DNA from 3 places in the Bacillus marinisedimentorum genome. Region 2 is predicted to be linked to each of the others. Evidence: riboswitches for the same ligand, from Rfam matches in the RefSeq annotation. Region 2 holds a riboswitch; each other region holds the start of a gene.
The links. A riboswitch is a leader RNA that binds a small molecule or an ion and turns the genes downstream of it on or off. The one in region 2 is predicted to bind thiamine pyrophosphate.
Positions count from the first base shown of each region.

Region 1: another riboswitch for thiamine pyrophosphate. It lies ahead of A4U59_RS18350 (MTH1187 family thiamine-binding protein); the one in region 2 lies ahead of thiT (energy-coupled thiamine transporter ThiT).
Region 3: another riboswitch for thiamine pyrophosphate. It lies ahead of A4U59_RS15220 (acyl-CoA dehydrogenase family protein); the one in region 2 lies ahead of thiT (energy-coupled thiamine transporter ThiT).

Region 1 covers NZ_LWBL02000065.1:24,793-28,877, forward strand. The annotation lists gene A4U59_RS18340 (MFS transporter) at 1-752, opposite strand, end outside; gene A4U59_RS18345 (alpha/beta hydrolase) at 859-1,572, opposite strand; TPP riboswitch at 1,817-1,926, shown strand; gene A4U59_RS18350 (MTH1187 family thiamine-binding protein) at 2,229-2,519, shown strand; gene A4U59_RS18355 (ABC transporter permease) at 2,524-3,306, shown strand; gene A4U59_RS18360 (ABC transporter substrate-binding protein) at 3,319-4,085, shown strand, end outside.
Region 2 covers NZ_LWBL02000023.1:68,190-72,274, forward strand. The annotation lists gene ymzB (protein YmzB) at 1-299, opposite strand, end outside; gene A4U59_RS06905 (metallophosphoesterase family protein) at 401-904, opposite strand; gene A4U59_RS06910 (glutaredoxin family protein) at 1,133-1,369, shown strand; gene A4U59_RS21290 (hypothetical protein) at 1,563-1,787, opposite strand; gene A4U59_RS06915 (hypothetical protein) at 1,888-2,262, shown strand; TPP riboswitch at 2,415-2,519, shown strand; gene thiT (energy-coupled thiamine transporter ThiT) at 2,609-3,175, shown strand; gene A4U59_RS06925 (Lon protease family protein) at 3,314-4,085, shown strand, end outside.
Region 3 covers NZ_LWBL02000050.1:35,791-39,875, forward strand. The annotation lists gene A4U59_RS15215 (protein-glutamine gamma-glutamyltransferase) at 91-936, shown strand; gene A4U59_RS22615 (YjcZ family sporulation protein) at 1,128-1,250, shown strand; gene A4U59_RS15220 (acyl-CoA dehydrogenase family protein) at 1,316-2,374, opposite strand; TPP riboswitch at 2,438-2,548, opposite strand; gene A4U59_RS15225 (DUF421 domain-containing protein) at 2,591-3,283, opposite strand; gene A4U59_RS15230 (DUF7669 domain-containing protein) at 3,697-4,085, shown strand, end outside.

The DNA.
Region 1 (4,085 bases), on a different contig from region 2:
ATACTGACACAAAATAAAATCAGCCAAAACGCCCGCGTCCTCATCGCTTCCTTCACCGTCCAGTTCACTTCAAATCCGGTTGAGATATCTCCTTTTTGCCGATTTTCAGCCTTCAGCTTCTTTGGCGGCAAGTTATCAGGGTACAATCCAATATCTTCCGGCTTGTTCCGGACAAGCCATAGCACGAGCGGAACAAATACAGCAATCAGCAGAACGCCCCACATGATCCACGTCGATCGCCAGCCCCAATATTCAATCAAATAGGCGTTCAGCGGCGGCAGCAGGGCGGAGCTCAAAAACCCGACGATAGCCATGAAACTAAGGGCCCGGCCCCTTTTTACAAGAAACCACTGCGGCACGAGCGTATTCGGAATCAGCGTCAGCGACCCCTGCCCGAATAGCCGGATCGCAAAAAAGCCGATGAACATCATGACGGGCCCTGTCAGCATGCTGTTCCAGAGAGCCGCCAGCCCGAGCATCAATCCGACAGATGCCATCATCGCCCGCTGTCCGAACCGGTCGACGAGCCGTCCCACGATAAACAATAACAGTCCGGCAAGCAATGTAGCTGCTGAATACACACTTGAAACAGCTGAACGGCTCATTTCAAACTCTTTTATATACGACTCGATAAAAACCGATACGGAATACGTCTGGCCCGGCCCGGAAAAAAACACGCCAACAGCGGCCAGGGCCACCACCGTCCATCCATAAAAAAACGGGGTTTTAATCGGCTGCGAATTCTGGTTCATCTTCACCCCCCTGTGTATGTATAAAAATTCGTCTCAAACTGGTTTTATTATAAAGCGGGTGCGCCCGTTCTTAAAATGGAAAGCATTCCAAATAGTTGATTTCACCTCAAACACCGCTCGACCGGTTTCCGAGCCTGCCGTGCAAAAAAGAATCCGCCAGTTCGATAATCTGTTCTTTATCGGTGCCGTGCAGGAGAATATGCTTCGAATCAGGCAAATAATAAACATATTTTTCTTCAGACGAAACCGATTCATATAAAAAAGACGCTGTCTTATGGGGAATCAGTCCGTCACTCTCCCCCTGGATGATCAAAACAGGGGCTGATATGTTTTCCAGCTCCTGACGCAGCTTCCGGACAAGCTTCTGAAATTCAATAGTGGCCCGGATAGGCGTTGCACCGGTTTTTTTCTTATATCGTTTAAACAGTTCGTTATCTTTCAAGCCTCCCTTTACCGCATCTTTTATCATCTCCAAGATGTCAGCCGCCATTTGCTTCAAGTTGATATAATGTGCTGACGCACTGAGCAGTACAAGCCGGTCAACCGGATACTTCGAAGCAAGGTAACCCGCTATCATACCCCCCATTGAAAACCCGACAACATACACAACGTCACACTCTTCATAAAGCTTCAAAAACGCCTTTTCAGCCGTGTCTATCCAGTCATTATGAACAACCCCGTCCCACTCTTCTTCTTCCCCGTGGCCCGGAAGAGTCGGAACATCCACTTTCCAATCCGTTGTTTTGCGGAAATGATCGGCCAGCGGCTCCACTTCATAAGGGGCCCCCGTAAATCCGTGAATAAGCAAACACCCAATCATACAACGCGCCTCCTTTCGTGGTAGAAGTTCAAGTGAAATTTATGTATAAATGCGCCTGAGGCCGATTTTCAAGATGTCTTTCCTGGAACCGGCCTTTATCTAAATCCGGCAATCCGTTTTATAACAGCCCAACAGCCAGAGCAACATCAATCCTTCCGCTCCCCCACATTATTATCCTGTACTCCGCGCAAATAAAAACGTTTACAACAAGCCTGACCTCTGCTATTGTTTTAAATAAATCAAACTGAATAGGACGGGGAGCCCGGTTGACCAGGCTGAGAGGATGCTTTTAACGCATCGACCCATGAACCTGATCTGGATAATGCCAGCGTAGGAACCAAAAAATGGACTTGTTTTCCGTTTTATTGCGGAACAATGACTATTATTCCATTTTATCACTATAACTATTGGTGAACCAAAGGCTGCCTGAATCAGGCAGCCTTTTTCTTTTGCCACTGGCTTCAAGGTGGCCGTTTTCTCCACGTGCAAAAGTGCGGCATCCGTTCTTGCTGCAAGTCGGTCGCATTCACGGCGTCTTCTATGCCGCAAGATGGACGGTGAGACTCATCACAGCTGCTCTTTCGGGGTTTCACCTGCTTTATGAGGCTGGGAACTCAGGCAGGGGCAGCGAGCAAAATTATTAAGGGGGATTTTACATGAGCAGTGTCAATCTGGGATTTCAAGTACTGCCGAAAGGAACAGAAAACAGCTACGAAGTTGTGGACAGAGCCATCGAGGTTGTCCGCCAATCAGGCGTGAAGTATGAAGTCGGTCCGATGGAAACGGTAATGGAGGGCGAGCTCGATCAATTGCTGGAAATCGTCAAAAGGGCGCAAGATGCATGTGTCGAGGCGGGGGCAAGTGACATAATGACCTGCATAAAAATCCATTATCGCCCGGACAGGGACGTTACGATTGATGAAAAAGTCCATAAATACCGCTCCTAACGCCGTGAACTTAAATACAAGCTGGGCGGGGCGGCTCCTGTCCTTGTCACTTCCGGGGCTGGTTCTTCTCGGTCTCCTCGTCATCTGGGAAGCAGGCACTGTCGTATCCGGCATTGAAAAATGGATTCTGCCCGCTCCGTCACTGATTGCCGAATCGCTATGGGAACAAAGGGCCTTGCTTACAGAGCATACGATGAGAACGCTGCTTGAGACCGCCCTCGGCCTGACGGCAGCTGTAATGCTCAGTGTTGTCATTGCCACGTTTCTTGATGTATCTGAATGGCTGAGGAAAGCTGTCTATCCGATTCTCGTCGTCTCGCAAACCGTTCCGATCATTGCGATAGCACCGCTGTTCATGATCTGGTTCGGTTATGGGATTTTGCCGAAAGTCATTATTGTCGCCCTTGTTTGCTTTTTTCCGATTACGATCAATCTTGCGGAAGGCTACCGGTATACCGACAAAGATATGATCCGTCTTATGGAAACGATGGGTGCGGGCAGGATGCAGATTTTTCGGATGGTCAAACTGCCTGCCGCCCTTCCCTATTTCTTTTCAGGCCTCCGCATTGCCGGCACCTACAGCGTCATGGGTGCGGTGATCGGGGAATGGCTCGGCGCGAACAAAGGACTCGGTATTTATTTGACCCGTGCATCTCAATCTTATTTAACCGAGCGGGTTTTTGCCGCCATCTTTGTCATTGTCGTCTTAAGCCTTGTCATTTTTGGGATCATCGAACTTCTTGGCAGGCTGATGATGCCCTGGCACCAATCAAAACAACAATCATAAGGAGGAACTGATATGCTGCAATTCACAAAATCGTTTCTTATCGCAATACTCTTCACCTTTCCTTTTATTTTAGGGGCCTGTGGAAATGAAGAAGCAGCCGATTCAGAAGCAGAAACTGACACGGAAAACGAGCAGGACCAGGAGGTCACCGTCATGCTTGACTGGTTCCCGAACACAAATCACACCGGCCTCTATGCCGCTCTTGAAAACGGTTATTATGAGGAACAGGGACTTGATGTCGAAATCGTCCAGCCCGGCGAAGGCGGTTCAGCCGGCCAGATTGTCGCTTCCGGCAAAGCCGATTTCGGAGTGAGCTACCAGGAGGGCGTCACCCAGGCACGTTCTGCCGGCATCCCGCTTGTCTCCATCGCCGCGGTTATCCAACATAACACGTCCGCTTTTGCTTCATTAAAAGAAGAAAGCATCACCACACCGAAGGATTTTGAAGGAAAACGGTACGGCGGCTGGGGTGCGCCTATGGAAGAGGCCGTATTGAAAGCAGTCATGAAAGCGGATGATGCCGACTTTTCAAAAGTGGACATGGTTACGCTCGGAGCGACCGATTTTTTCAAATCGATTGGCCGGGATGCCGATTTCGAGTGGATTTATTACGGATGGGACGGAGTGGAAGCTGAACGCCAGGGCATTGAATTGAATACCATCATGCTGAACGACCTTGACCAGGCTCTGGATTATTACACACCTGTTCTCGTCACGAACGAAGATCATATTGAAAACAATCCGGAGCTCGTTGAAAAATTCATGGACGCGACTTCCAA
Region 2 (4,085 bases):
TAATCGTTCTGCGGCAAATCCTGGACGTCCTTCTCGGCACTGATGCTTCCATGGCCACGCAGCTTCAAGAGATGCTCACCAAGATAGTCATCAAGAGTAGCGGGCCGGTCGACCCACTCGACATCCAGCAAATTCATCGTCACTTCATCAAGGTCCCGCTGTTCATGTTTGCGAATGGAAATATCGCTTCCTTTCCATTCAGACAAAGCAAATTTCAGTTTACCTACTAATTCAAGTTTCTGTTCTTCGTTCATTGTCTTCACCTCACCGATAAATTTCCCACTTTTTGCAACTCTCACACATCTTCTTTTTAAAATGGCTGTAAATAAATTGTGTTTGTTAGGTTGGCCGGCTTAAACGGAATTGTTGATTTCAGCTCCAGCTACTCCCTTTCAGCAATTTACGGAGCTCGATCCTCAAAAAAGACATGGCCTACAGTAAAGTTTCCTGCTTCAATCATCATCACCCCATAGGAAAATTGTTTTTGTCTTCGCTTATCTGTAGGTGAACCCGGATTAAAAACAACCTGTCCATTCACTTCTTTATGAATCGGAATATGGGAATGTCCAAAAATGATGATATCCGGGTCATGATCACTGAAAGCAGCAATTGCCCGCCTTTCTGTTGTCCATCCCTTGCCATGGCCGTGAACAATCCCTATTTGTACACCTTCGGCCTCAATCAACTTCCAAAGTCCGAACCGTTCTGCCACTTCGTCCCCATCGACATTACCTGCTACCCCTTCCACAGGTGCGTATTGCTGCAATTCTTCATACAGCGCAAGGGTTTGCCAGTCACCGGCATGGATGATGAGCCCTGCATCTTTCAAATCCTTTTTTAATACAGCCGGTAATTCTTTCGCCCGTTTCGGCATGTGGGTATCTGATATGATCAAGACCTTCAATATGCATCCCCTCCTTTAAAAGCCTTCCCCTGTTTTCGACCTGTTAAATCTCCAGTATTCATTATCATACCTGAGATCAGTTCTCTGAAACCACATTTCTGTTACTTGTCGGGTTGACAATTATTTTTTGTTCAATTATTATACCTATAGGGGTATAAAAAGGCCGATAATCCAGACATTAACCGGCCCCTTAAAAGCTTATAAAATCGAACGGAGGAATAATTTGATATGAACAAAAACGTTACGGTCTACACGACAAGCACATGCCCGTACTGCACAATGGTGAAAAACTTCCTTAATGATAAGGGCGTGAAATTCACTGAGGTCAACTTGCAGCTTGAACCGGAAAAAATGGAATATGTTCTGCAAAACACCGGACAAATGGGAGTCCCTCAAACAGAAATTGATGGAAAGTGGATCATCGGTTTTGACCCGCAAAACATTGATGCAATGCTTACCGCATAATTTTGTTTTACGCGATGAGTTCATTTAAGGTGCAAGCACTGGCTACGGAGACTCGATTCGCCGTTTACACTGGCGGCTGTTGGATTTATTTCAGCAAATAAACCAACATTGCGAAACTGCACACACGATTCATCTATAAATTGGATAATGATTCCATTAGTAAAAACCCGTCCTTCTATGCAAGGGACGGGTTTTATTTACGTACATATGAAAGAGCAACCGAACAATGCGGACATAATTCATAGCCTTTGAATTGATTTAATTTATCGTCGCTATTCAGGTCCTGGCGGTGTTCCACGGGAATGGACTCGTGCTTGCAGTTATCTGTAACATAAGCAGATCGATGGACGATTTTCCGCTCATGATCGACCAAAAATTTTCCGATACGGCATGCCCCTTTCAAGCTTTCATCAAGCATAACATAATCGCTGCGGAATAGATATATTTACTGCGCCGGAAATATTTTTGGAAAATTCGCCCGGCCGCTGAATATACATGGAAATCGAGGAGGGATGAATATGCAGCAATACGGCAACTGGAACAGGGCAGATATGCAAATGTCCCCGGAACAAATGCATGATTTTTGTAGCACGTATAAGGATCACTACGTACAAATGGAAACAAGCGAGGGACAGCAGGCTGAGGGAATCATTTACAAGGTTGACCGCCAGCATGTGTATTTAATGGTGCCGGTTGGTGATATGGGCGATGACCGCGAAGCAGGTTATGGATATGGCTTGGGTGGATATGGTTTTCCCGGTTACGGTTTTCCGGGTTATGGATTTCCTGGCTATGGTTTTGGATACGGTTATCCAAGGCGCTTCCGGAGATTTCGCAGATACCGATACCCATTTTTCGGAATCCGCAGGTTCTTTTTCCCGTTCTTTTTTTAAAAAGGAAAAGCGAATCACTCGACAAAATTTCTTTTTTCCGTTACATTGTAATAGATTCCAGCCCGGCACAGTTTCATCAGCCGGCATTTTTTTGGAATGGGACTGTACAAGCTGCAGCTCTTAATGGATGCTGCATACAAAAAGCATATAAGCGCAACCACCAGGGGAGCCCAAAAAGGCTGAGAGTGAACGTGAGAGTTCTGACCCTTTGAACCTGTTAGTTAATGCTAGCGGAGGGATTGTGGAAGCGGACGATAACCAGGCAAGCAATGCGGGCGATCTCCTCTGAACAATCCCCTGTATTGCTTTTTGTTATGCGCCAGAAAGTTGAAAGGGGGGGAAAAGAATGCGGAACAAGACAGTTATTTTCATGGTGGAAGTTGCAATTTTCGGGGTACTTGGATATTTGCTCGATCTCTTTTCTTTTAAGCTATGGGCCCAGGGCGGTTCCATCTCATTTGCAATGCTGCCGATTTTCATCATTTCATACCGCTGGGGTTTGAAAGGCGGCCTGCTGACCGGTTTGATGGTCGGCCTTTTGCAGGTCGTAGCCGGACAACCCTACATTTATACACCGTTGCAGGCCTTTCTCGATTATTTTGTAGCCTTTTCTCTTGTAGGAACTGCGGGTATATTCGCTTCCAGAATCCGTCATTCCCTTGAAAATGGCCAGCGAAACAAAGCTGTCGGTTTTATCGTTGGCGGGGCTTTTTTGGGCAGCCTGCTCCGATACGCAATACATGTCTATTCAGGTATAGTCTTTTTTGGTGAATATGCTCCCGAAGGTACACCGGTCTTCATTTATTCACTTGTGTATAACCTGACCTATATGGGGCCGGCCTTTTTGCTAAGCGCGATGGTTCTTGCTGGAATTATAAAAGGTGCAGAGCGCCTTGTTATCCGGACAACCTGATAAATCCATGACGTCCTTAGAAACTTCCGCAATCAGCGGAAGTTTTTTTTATCTCTGTCACGGCTGCAGGCCGAGCAGGAACAGGAGCTGGCTGAGTCGAATATTGTAAATAACGTATTTTGATGGAGGTGGCGACAAATGGAGGATTTGCTGCCGGGTATTGAAGATGTTTGCCGTGTGCCTGAAGAAAAATTGCAAAATGTATGTAATGAGATGATTTTTCCTTTTGAAACAACCACCGGATACACCGATCTTGAAGATGAAATCATCGGCCAGCCCCGTGCTGTGGAAGCAATGGAATTCGGCCTTTCTGTCAGCCAGTCAGGATACAACATTTTTGTTGCCGGCCCTGCCGGTACAGGCAGAACAACCTTCACCCGCAGAAAAGCAAAGCAATTCGCCGACAAGCAGCCTGTCCCCTGTGATTGGTGTTATGTCAATAACTTTGAAAATCCCGATCAGCCAGTCGCCCTTTCGTTCCCTTCCGGTCAGGGACCTGCCTTCTGTGAAGAAATGGATGCGCTCTTAAGCGACATCGAAAACGAATTAATCAGAATCTTTTCAAGTGATGAATACACAAGCCGGAAAAACGGTATCATCCATGAATTTGAATCAAAGGTTGAATCTGCCTGGAAAGAGCTCACCCAATACGCACTGGACATGCAATATAAGGTGGAACGAACACCAACCGGCATCAATTCCTACCCTCTCCGTTTCAACCGGCCGCTTGAGCCCCATGAATACCAGAGGCTGACAGATGATATGAAAGAAGAGTTAAAAGTACGCGGAAGAAAAGTGGAAGAAAAGATAAATGAAACCCTTCATACTATCCAAAAAATCGAAAAAGAAATGCGGACAAACCTGGAGGAATATATGCAGGAAACTGCCAACTATGCGACAGACTACCTGT
Region 3 (4,085 bases), on a different contig from region 2:
TAACAATTCATCTATACGATTAATGCTGAAACATCTTAAAAAACAAATTCGAATAGGATAGGTATCAAGACAGTATGGAAGGGGAATCACATGATACAAATATCAGGGATGCCTCCGCAGCAAATGGAATCGTGGGATGCAGGAAGTGTGGAAAAAAAGATCATCCAGCAAATGCTTGATGCTCCTGTCCTTTATTCCTATCGCACCAGAAGTGAACTTTTATTTGAAATCAACGTCCGAAAAAATATCATAGAAAGCGCGGAAAAGATGAATGAACAAAAGATTGAATTTACAACCTTTAAAGGCGCTCGCTGCAATCCTGAATACTGGCACCTGACGGAACAAGGGGGGTTCCTTTTAAAGCCGGGGATACGTCCATCAGCAGCTATTATGGATATTTATGTGAATAGTCCTTTGTACGGTTTTGAATGTGCGACAGCTTCCGTAATCATCCTTTACCATGCAGCGATAAAAAGCATTGGTAAGCGTGTATTTGATGTCATGTTCCAGGACCTTTATTTATACAGCTGGCATACCGATTCCGATTTGGGGCTGCACACCTTTTATGCGAATCATTTGATCCCTGGCGATGTTGTTTACTTCAAAAATCCGGAATTTAATCCCGGGACTCCATGGTATAGAGGAGAGAATGCTGTCGCGTTGACGGGCGGCAAATTTTTTGGCCATGGGTTCGGCATAAGGGACGATGAAAAAATGATTCAAAAATTGAACAAACATCGCAAACAGGGGAGCACGCAATCAGCTTATTTAACGAATTTAGTCACAAGGCCATCTTTTAATCGGTTAGCTGAACTTTCAGCAGCCCAAAATGGCCGTACAGTTCGTCGAGTGCCCTACACTGTCATACACCATAATAAATGCTCGATAGCCTTCATTCAGTATTTGACTTATTACAAGAAAATGATTACCGGATAACCGGGCAGTACCAGTCCATGACATTAACCCATTTATGATGTTGACGGGCTCAACTTTCTTTTAGGTGAGTATGATATAGTGACAAATAACTATCGGGAAGGAAGGGTTAAAACGTGGATAATGTAAATGCAATGCCATATATGGGAGCAAACGTAAATGCAGCACCTGTAATGGGCGCCAATGTTCCTCCTATGCCAAGTTATGTTTCTCCAGGTTATAGATACTGTCCTCCGGCAAGGGGATCCAACACATTCGTGTTGATTGTCGTGTTGTTTATCCTATTGATCATTGTAGGTGCTTGCGGTTTTTATTAAACCATGAAGTTGGTGCCTGGTCCCGGCGCAATTAAAACGCGCTGGATCAGGCACCGTTTCTTTTTTCAATCTCCATATGAGATCAGCAGTTTATGCTGTGAAGCCGTAAGCAAGTCCCGGTATGTCCGATTCAGGACGTTATCCTCGAAAAGAACGTCAATGCCCATATACCGGAAAAGATTCTGTGCGCCTTCTACCGCATGCCGGGCCGCTTCTTTGCTGTGCACGCTGATGTCGATCATCTCTTCATCAGACAGCGCGTTTCCGGCGAGATGGCTCTGCCAGGATGTTTCAATCGCCTTATGGAAGGCGGCAGCGGATTGATCGAATGGAGCCGTCAATTGCTCAATTTTACGAATGACAAACGAGTACCGCTCCTGATCCCAAATTTGTAATTTGCGCTCCGCATGGGCCTGGGCCTCTTCGAAAAAATGCCTGGCAATCCCGATTGTGGTCGCGGCGATATTCGCTTCGGCAAACGGCACGAATGGATAGTGATAGACCGGATTGTCATAATGGAAGTGAGGCTTGAACACATCAAACGTTCTCTCTTCCGGAACGAAGGCATCTTTCACATGAATCGTATGGCTGTTCGTCGCTTTCAGCCCGAATGCATTCCAGTCCTTTTCGATTTCCACCTGGCCTGGCCGCAAAATGAACGCCCGCACCGCTCCGTCTTCAACTCCGTCCACTTCAACGCGGCAGTTCGCTGTGAAGGTGGTCGCATGCAGCGAGCCGCTGCAAAACGGCCAGCTTCCGGTAACGCGCCAGCCCGCATCCACTTTGTTCGCAACCCCGTTCGGACGGTCACTGCCGGCTATGTATGCATCGCGCCGGGAAAAAACGTCAGGTGCAAAAGCAGGAGAAATCGTCGTCGCGAAAAAACCGGCCCCTGAACCGATCTGCACGAGCCAGCCAAAGCTGCCGTCGATCCAGGCGGCTTCTTCAAACAGCTTAACCGCCATCGGAAACGGCATCATCCTGCCGTTCAGCTCAGCGGGAAGGAATAACTTGAAAAGGCCCCGATCATAGATGATATCAAGCACATCCGGAGGCAGTTCACCGGCCTTTTCCATCTTCCGGGAATGTCCGCGAATCATGTCAATCGTATATGCATCAAACATCCTGCTTCATCCCTTCCTCTAAACTAAAAGCACTCCCTGACAAGAAGGGAGCGCCTAATTCATTAAGAAACAAGTTTCACTCCCTGCGCCGGCATTATCCGGCTCAGGTCAGCGGGTCAATATCTTTGCGGAATATTCTCAAGCCGGCCGATTCCAGCTCCCCGTTGAATCTATGAAATTCTTACTTTATTATACCGGACATCTTCTCGGTGTCTATCAAGTCGCATGCCTTTCATCTTCATAGGTTCTGATGTAAAATCCGCCAAGCCTGGTCCATTCAGCGTAAAAGACATCCTCAGCCCTTCGGATGTCATGTTCACCCAGCTGCTCATCAAGCCAGCTTTTGTCTTTGCCTATGACCTTCAGGCTCTTTTCATGGACCATGCCTTCATCAATGAGCAAAATGGAAGGTTCCTGAGGCGCCGTGTCAACCCCTAAATCCTTTGCCGTAACAGGTGACTGATCCGCATACTTCATCACACTCAGCTGCCCGCTCACTTCGAGAAACGCATACTTCACGTCACTGACAGAAAAGACCCCCTGCATGCGAAGCATCGTCCGGACCTGCTCCATTTCAAGCTTCGCCTTCTTCATCTCCTTAATGTCTATTTCCCCATTTTCAATAATGATGGCCGTTTTTCCTTTCAGCGGCTTACGGATCTTTTCAAACTTCTGCGGCAGCTTTTCAACGGTATAAATTAAAACGGCCCATAACGCGGCGGCATATATGACATGATAGATTTTTGTCTTTGTATCGTATATCCCCTCTTCAATAATCCCTCCGAGAATGAGTGCATACACAAAATCAAATGGTGTGACCTGGGCCATTTCCTTCTTTCCAAGAAGGCGGGTGATCAGGATGAGTGCGATCAGGCCGATGACCAGTTTCAAGGTAATGGTTGTAAACAAGCGGGAGGACCTCCTATCTGGTGGTGTGATAAGTTATTTACCCCTTATTTCGCTAAGTAATCTGGGAGTAGTTTCCATCCATACGAATACGAAGGTGAAGGGGGGATGAAAAAAATGAGAACAACTACACCATTAGCCAGGGAGAAGTTTAAAAGTCTTACCGAGCCCTCCAGTCGCATCTTTTTTAAAAAATCTGAGCAAAAGTAAAAAGAATAGGAGAATTCAACACAAAACTGGTCTGGAAGGACGAAGAAACGGCCAAAGGAGCTGGACAGAAAAACAAGTAAGCAAAGGGAATTGAGAGCCCCGGAATTGTCAGTTTTTTTTATAGGTGTGCCATAAATGGTTCAGTTGTTTTGTTATATTTAAAATAGAAAAATTTGCCTGAATAGAAACGGAAAGGGGAAAACCACATGCTTTATAAACTGTCTGGAAGCAACAACTTATCTGAAGGAATTATGGAGAAAGTAAGCGCAGGAAATGTCAATTACGAAAATGACTTTGAAAACTGGCTTGAAAACAGTCCGGATGCACTTCTGGATGAATATGAGGGGAATACAATTTTTTGGATTGGGCGGCAGACGAGAGCGGCAATCGGCGATTCCGGTAAATATCCCGATTTAATGGGGATTGATTCGGAAGGAAATCTTGTTATTGTGGAATTAAAGAAGGGCAGCACCCCTCGTGAAGTGGTCGCGCAGGCACTTGAGTATTCAACGTGGGCTTCCGCATTATCGGAAACAAAACTGAATGAAATCTTCCTTCTTTACCAGAATGGCAAAGGCCAGGGAACTGCGATTGA